Regions from separate parts of the Pseudarthrobacter quantipunctorum genome, predicted to be linked through region 1. Evidence: riboswitches for the same ligand, from Rfam matches in the RefSeq annotation. Region 1 holds a riboswitch; each other region holds the start of a gene.
The links. Region 1 has a riboswitch for thiamine pyrophosphate ahead of WHH00_RS05920 (FAD-dependent oxidoreductase). Riboswitches for the same ligand answer to the same signal wherever they lie in the genome.

Region 1 (2,258 bases):
GCTGGTACACGCCCCCGGCAGACACCGCCCCCGCGCTGGAGCCTGCGTCCCTTCCCAGCGCGTCCTCACGCTGGGTTGCCCCGACCACCACGGTTCCGTCCTGCCTGGGGACGATATACACGGGGGTCCCGCGGACCAGCCCACGGACAGTTGAGGCCACCAGTGGCCGCAGGTGGGCAGGTACTGCGAGCCGCAGGATGTCCCCGTACACCGGCCGCAGTGGAAGGTGCAGGCCCGCCGGCAGTCCTGCAAGTTCCGCGGCGTGCAGTCCGTTGGCCACCACCGTCTCCCCGGCCAGGACGGTCCCACCGCCCTCCAGGACTGCTCCGGCAACGGCGCCGTCCTTCCAGAGCAGGCCGGCTGCCGTGTCCGGCACCGCGTATCCGTCGACGGCGCCCGGCACATGACTTCGGTTGCCTGCCGTCCCGCCGGCATGCCGGGCCAACGCGCGGCGGAGGCAAACCACCAGCAGCCTGGGATCCACCTGGTGGTCCGCCGGGGTATCCAGCGCACAGGCAATGCCCGGGCTCAGCAGGGGCTCGCGCTGCCGGGCCTCGCGGATGGTGAGCGGTTCAACCGTGAGCCCGTGGGACAGCTGGACGGCACGCAGATCCAGCAGAGCCCGCCTGTCCGCGGCGTCGGCACCCACGGCCAGGGTCGGCGTCGTAAGATATCCCGGATCCGAACCCGCGGCCGAGGCGAGGTCCGCGGCGAAACCCGGCCAGCGGGCGGAGGCGTCGAGCATGAGTTCCAGGAGGTCCTCCTCCTGGTAGTGCAGCTCGCTCACCGGTGCAAGCATCCCCGCGGCAGCCCAGCTGGCTCCCGAGCCCGGGACGTCATCGATCACCACCACCGAACGGCCCGAACGCCTCGCCTCCCAGGCGATGCCGTGGCCCACCGCTCCCCCGCCGATCACGGCAACATCCGCCGTGATCGCGGAGCCGGGAGCAGGGCGGCCGGTAACGTCATGCGCGTGAGGCATCGATTGTCTCCTTCCCTACGCCGGTATTAACCGGATCAGGTCAAGCGGTCGGCTCTGACGCCCTCTCAGCCCGGCGCTTTGTGACAGCTGCCGCGGCTCCCGCAGTACGAGCCCAGTGTAGAGGAACTAGGCTGGCTCCCATGAATGTGTCCCACCCGCCTGCCGCCGCTTCCCGTCCGTCCGGTACAGACGCCTTTATCAATGCGGAAGGCAGTGCCGGGCTCCACAATGCGCGCCTGTATCTCTGCACGGATGCGCGCCGCCGCCAGGGCGACTTCGAACAGTTCGTGGATGCCGCGTTCGCGGGCGGCGTGGACATCATCCAGCTCCGGGACAAATCCATCGAAGCCGCCGAGGAGCTGGAACTCCTGGCCGTCCTGAAGGAGGCAGCGGTCCGCCACGGCAGGCTGTGGGCAGTAAACGACCGCGCGGACGTTGCTGTGCTCTCCGGCGCCCCGGTCTTCCACATCGGCCAGAAAGACCTTCCCCTCAAGGCAGCCCGGACGCTGCTGAACGGGAACGCCGCAATTGGCCTGTCCAGCCACAGCCCTGACCAGGTGGACGCCGCCCTGGCCGCTGCCGCCGGCCCCGCCGCACTCGACTACTTCTGCGTGGGCCCCCTGTGGGCAACACCCACCAAGCCCGGCCGCGCCGCCGTCGGCCTGGACCTGGTGAAGCATGCGGCCGCCGCCTCCGCGGCGCAGGGGCAGGGAAAGCCCGACGGCGGCGTGCCCTGGTTCGCGATCGGCGGGATTGACCACGGCAACGTGGAGCAAGTGGTGGCGGCCGGTGCCAGCAGGATCGTTGTGGTCCGGGCCATCACGGAAGCCGATGATCCGGCAGCAGCCGCCGCATCGCTGCTCGGCGCCCTGGACGCTGCCCGCCCCTGACGCGGAGCCGGATCTGCGGCGCATTCTGTGCCCGGCACCGTGCATAATTTACGAAATTCGGGCTACGCTGATTTTCGTGTCACATCATCGGCTGGCCCCCAATGTCCACGAGCACACCAACGCCCTCGAGGCTGCACTCAGCGCCCTGCGGACGGAGCTTGAGCTGCCGAACGAGTATCCAAAAGATGCCGTGAAGGACGCCGAGGCCGCGGTGTCGGCACTGCAGCTGCCAGCCCATGACCTCACCGGCATCGACTTCATTACCATCGACCCGGCGTCGTCCACAGACCTTGACCAGGCGCTCTACATTGAGCGGGACGGCAGCGACTACCGCGTGCTGTATGCCATCGCCGACGTACCCGCCTTCGTGGCTCCCGGCGGTCCGC
Region 2 (2,258 bases), 330 kb from region 1:
GCGTGAGCTCGGCGAGGGTGTCCAGCTCGGCAAACTGGGCTGCGTCGTTGGCATCGGCTGTTGCCCCTGGCCGCAGCCCGTCGCCCAGGGAAAACGCGACGTCGTACCTCGCGAAAATCTCGCAGAGTTCGTCGAAGTGTGTGTAGAGGAAGTTCTCCCGGTGGTGCGCCAGGCACCACCCGGCCATGATCGATCCGCCACGGGACACGATGCCGGTGACCCGGTTGGCGGTCAGGGGAACGTACCGGAGCAGCACGCCGGCATGGATGGTCATGTAGTCGACGCCCTGCTCGCACTGCTCGATCACGGTGTCACGGAAGATCTCCCATGTCAGGGCGTTGGCTTCGCCGTTGACCTTCTCCAGGGCCTGGTAGATGGGGACGGTGCCGATGGGAACCGGGGAGTTGCGGATGATCCATTCCCGGGTGGTGTGGATGTCATCCCCGGTGGAGAGGTCCATGACGGTGTCTGCGCCCCACCGGGTTGCCCACTGCAGTTTGTCCACCTCTTCGGCGATTGAACTGATGACCGAGGAGTTGCCGATGTTGGCGTTGATTTTCACCAGGAAGGCCTTGCCGATGATCATCGGCTCGGATTCCGGGTGGTTGATGTTGCTGGGGATGATGGCCCGGCCCGCGGCCAGTTCGCTGCGGACCAGTTCAACATCGCAGTTCTCGCGCAGCGCCACGAAGCGCATCTCCGGGGTGATCACTCCTTGCCGCGCGTAGTGCATCTGGGTGACGGTCCTGCCGTCGACGGCGCGGCGGGGCACCGGAGCTGCTCCTTTCCACTCTGCGCTGGCGGCGCCGCGGCGCACAGCCGAGCGGCCGTCGTCGAGCAGGTTCCTTTCCCTGCCGCTGTACGCTTCCGTGTCTGCCCGTGCTTCGATCCAGTCCTTGCGGACAGGAGGAAGGCCTTGAACGGGGTCGCTCCCCGGACCGGCGGTCCGGTAGGTCCGGAACGGCTGGTTTGGCACGCCGTTGGGTGACGGTTCCAACCTGATTTCGGTCACGGGAACGCGGATCCCGTTCCCGGCGTCCTCGAGGTATGCCAGGGAGTGGGGTTTCAGGGATTGCGTTACGGGGGGCTGGTTGCCGGCAGGACCGGCACCCGGGTTGTTGAGGGCAGGGTTCAGCTGCTGATTGGGTGTACTCAAGGAATACTCACTTCCTTCGCCGGCATTACCCGGACAGGTTCGACGGTCGCAGGCTGCGTCAGCCCGATCTCAGCCCCTGCAGGGGCACCCGTGTGGTCAGGATGAAAGCTACCACACGCCTTGAAGCGGGGCTTGTCACATCACGCGGTGCTAGCCTGTCCCGGCGGGAAAGAGGCAAATTCATGGCAGAAATTATCGAGTTCACGGGGACGGTCCTGACCGGGCCGGGCACTGAGCAGCACGGGCTCTGGTCCGTTGGCGGTCGGCTGACGTTCCGCCGGCCGGCAAAGGCCCCGGACAGGATTCTGGCGGGATGGGTGCTGCCTGGCTTTGTGGATGCGCACTGCCACATCGGGCTGGGTGCGGGCGGGCCGGTGGATGCTTTGACTGCCGAAGAACAGGCACGGACGGACCTGGACGCCGGCACCCTGCTGGTCCGCGACGCAGGTTCCCCTGCGGATACCCGATGGCTGCAGGGCAGGAACGACGTCCCGGTGCTGATCCGAGCCGGCCGCCACGTTGCGCGCACGCGGCGGTACCTGCGGGGGTTCGCTGAGGAAGTGGAACCGGACGGCCTGGTGGAAGCTGTGCGTAAGCAGGCCAGGGAAGGTGACGGTTGGGTCAAGCTTGTGGGGGACTGGATTGACCGCGACGCCGGCGACTTGGCGCCTTCGTTTCCTGCCGCCGTCGTCCGTGACGCCGTCCACGCCGCCCATGATGAGGGCGCACGCGTTACGGCGCACTGCTTCGCGGAAGAGACGCTCGACGACGTGCTGGACGCCGGCATCGACTGCGTGGAGCACGCCACAGGCCTCCTGCCGCGGCACCTGCCCCGGTTCGTCGAGCAGGAGGTGCCCATTGTGCCCACCCTGGTCAACATCGCCACCTTTCCCGACATTGCAGCGCAGGCTTTACCCAAGTTCCCGCGCTATGCGGCGCATATGCGTTCATTGTGGGAACGCCGGGAGGAACGGGTGCTTGAGGCGTTCGAGGCAGGCGTGCGGATCTACGCCGGGACCGACGCCGGCAGCGTGATCAGGCACGGCAGGATCGGCGACGAGATCCTGGCCCTTCACGCAGCCGGGCTGCCCATGGCCTCCGC
Region 3 (2,258 bases), 410 kb from region 1:
CTTCGTGGAGCACGCAGAGGAGCAGCAGGCGAAGCCTGCCCTTACCCTGGACCGCCTTGCCGCGGCCTTCGCCCACCTGGGCGAGGCCGCTCCAGCGGCGGAAACGCCGGCCGAAACGGCAGTGGAAACGCCGGCTGAAATGCCGGCAGGGCAGCCGGCCCGGCGCGAGGCCGAAGAGGCTGCGCGCCAGGCCCTCCAGCCCGAACGGGACAGGGAGCCGCGGGAAGCTGAAACTGGCCGGCAGCAGCGGCCGGCGCCTGCTGCAGCGGAGAAGGACTACTCGGACCACACGCTGGAGCAGTCGCGCCCGCGCAGGGCACGCCGCAACCGCAGTGCCAGCCGCGCGCAGGGAGCCGCCAACGAGACCTCGGTCCAGCAGCATGACAATGTTCCTGCCGCCGCGGCCGGGCATTCCCATGCAGCCAAGGCACCGGCAACAGGCCAGGCGGGTGCTTCCAAGCCGGCCAGCAGCAAGCCGTCGGATGCACCGATTATCCTCGGTGTCGGGGTTCCTGCCTCAGAGCTGTAGCAACTGGAGATCCAGCAACCGGATCTCCAGCAGCGGGAGTAGTCATTGACCGGATGCCCGGCCAGCCACAGGAAGTGGCCGGCCGGGCATCCGTTGCTTAAGGGCGCGCGTTCAATCCGCCGTTCAAACTGCGCGTTCCACCCAGCGCCGGTCGCACTGTGTCACCTTCAGCCCGCGGACCGCAAAAAAGCTACGCTAGGGAACCGACACGGGGTGCCGCGCAGAGAGCCGGCTGAGATCCAGACCCGTTGAACCTGTCCGGCTAGCACCGGCGAAGGGATGTCTCTTGTCTTCCACTCTCGCAATGCCCACTGCCTTCTTCCAGGGCACACCTGCGCTTTCTTCTCCATTTGCTGCTGCTTCTGCCCCTGGAGCGCAGGCCGGCCAGTACCGCGACGTGCCCCGGGTCCTGGCCATCGCCGGTTCCGACCCCTCCGGCGGGGCCGGCATCCAGGCGGACCTGAAAAGCATCGCAGCCCACGGCGGCTACGGAATGGCCGCCATCACCGCACTCACAGCGCAGAACACCCGCGGCGTGCGCGGCGTCCATGTTCCCCCCGCAGCCTTCCTCACCCAGCAGCTCGATGCCGTCAGTGACGACATCAGCATCGACGCCGTAAAAATCGGGATGCTGGGCGACGCCGCGGTGATCGAAGCTGTCCGGGCCTGGCTCGAAAAGGTGCGTCCCGGCGTCGTGGTGCTGGACCCGGTCATGGTGGCCACCAGCGGTGACCGGCTGCTCCAGGAATCCGCCGAGGCCGCGCTTCGCGGCCTGCTGCCGCTGGCGGACCTCATCACGCCCAACCTGGCTGAACTCGCCATGCTGGTAGGCGGCGAGGTGCAGGAGACCTGGGAAGGTGCCCTGGAGCAGGGACACCGGCTCTCGGCAGCCACCGGGGCAACGGTGCTCGTTAAGGGAGGGCACCTGGCGGGGGATCAGTGCCCCGATGCGCTGGTCGATGCCGGCGGCAGGCTGAACCAGGACGTGGTGGTGGTTCCGGGACAGCGCGTGGCAACGCGCAACAGCCACGGCACCGGCTGTTCACTCTCGGCAGCGATGGCCACAGTCCAGGCACGGCTGGGCGACTGGGAGGCCACCCTCCGCGAGGTCAAGCCCTGGCTGGCCGGGGCGCTGGAGGCCTCGGAAACCCTGGAGGTGGGGACGGGCAACGGACCTGTGCACCACTTCCACCACGTGCCGGCGGTGCGCGGGGAGGGCAGCTTCGCTGCACAGCTGTGGGCGGACGCCAGGAAGGACCTGGCGGACATCTACGCGCTGGACTTCATCCGCGGACTGGTTTCGGGCAGCCTGCCGGAGAAGGATTTTGCCTACTACCTCGCCCAGGATGCCATCTACCTCAACGGCTACTCGCGGGTGCTCGCGCGGACCAGTGCCCTGGCACCCACCGAGGCAGAGCAGCTCTTCTGGGCACGTTCCGCGGCGCAATGCCTGGAGGTCGAGTCTGAGCTGCACCGGTCATGGCTCAGTACGCGGACCGTTGAGCCGCAGCTGGGACCTGTCACCAAGTCCTACGTGGACCATCTGGCCGCTGCGTCGGCCTCCGGCAGTTACGCCGTCCTGGCCGCAGCCGTCCTGCCCTGCTTCTGGCTGTACGCCGAGGTGGGCGCAACGCTGCACGCCGAATTCTTGGCCGCCGGGGAACCCGCAGGCCACCCCTACGCCGAGTGGCTGCGCACGTACGCTGACGAGGACTTCGCGGCGGCCACC

Region 2: another riboswitch for thiamine pyrophosphate. It lies ahead of thiC (phosphomethylpyrimidine synthase ThiC); the one in region 1 lies ahead of WHH00_RS05920 (FAD-dependent oxidoreductase).
Region 3: another riboswitch for thiamine pyrophosphate. It lies ahead of thiD (bifunctional hydroxymethylpyrimidine kinase/phosphomethylpyrimidine kinase); the one in region 1 lies ahead of WHH00_RS05920 (FAD-dependent oxidoreductase).

Annotation. Positions count from the first base shown of each region.
Region 1 covers NZ_CP148033.1:1,280,338-1,282,595, reverse strand. The annotation lists gene WHH00_RS05920 (FAD-dependent oxidoreductase) at 1-982, opposite strand, end outside; TPP riboswitch at 978-1,095, opposite strand; gene thiE (thiamine phosphate synthase) at 1,123-1,872, shown strand; gene WHH00_RS05910 (RNB domain-containing ribonuclease) at 1,949-2,258, shown strand, end outside.
Region 2 covers NZ_CP148033.1:1,607,618-1,609,875, forward strand. The annotation lists gene thiC (phosphomethylpyrimidine synthase ThiC) at 1-1,156, opposite strand, end outside; TPP riboswitch at 1,151-1,258, opposite strand; gene WHH00_RS07355 (amidohydrolase family protein) at 1,339-2,258, shown strand, end outside.
Region 3 covers NZ_CP148033.1:1,693,514-1,695,771, forward strand. The annotation lists gene WHH00_RS07780 (Rne/Rng family ribonuclease) at 1-529, shown strand, start outside; TPP riboswitch at 729-826, shown strand; gene thiD (bifunctional hydroxymethylpyrimidine kinase/phosphomethylpyrimidine kinase) at 834-2,258, shown strand, end outside.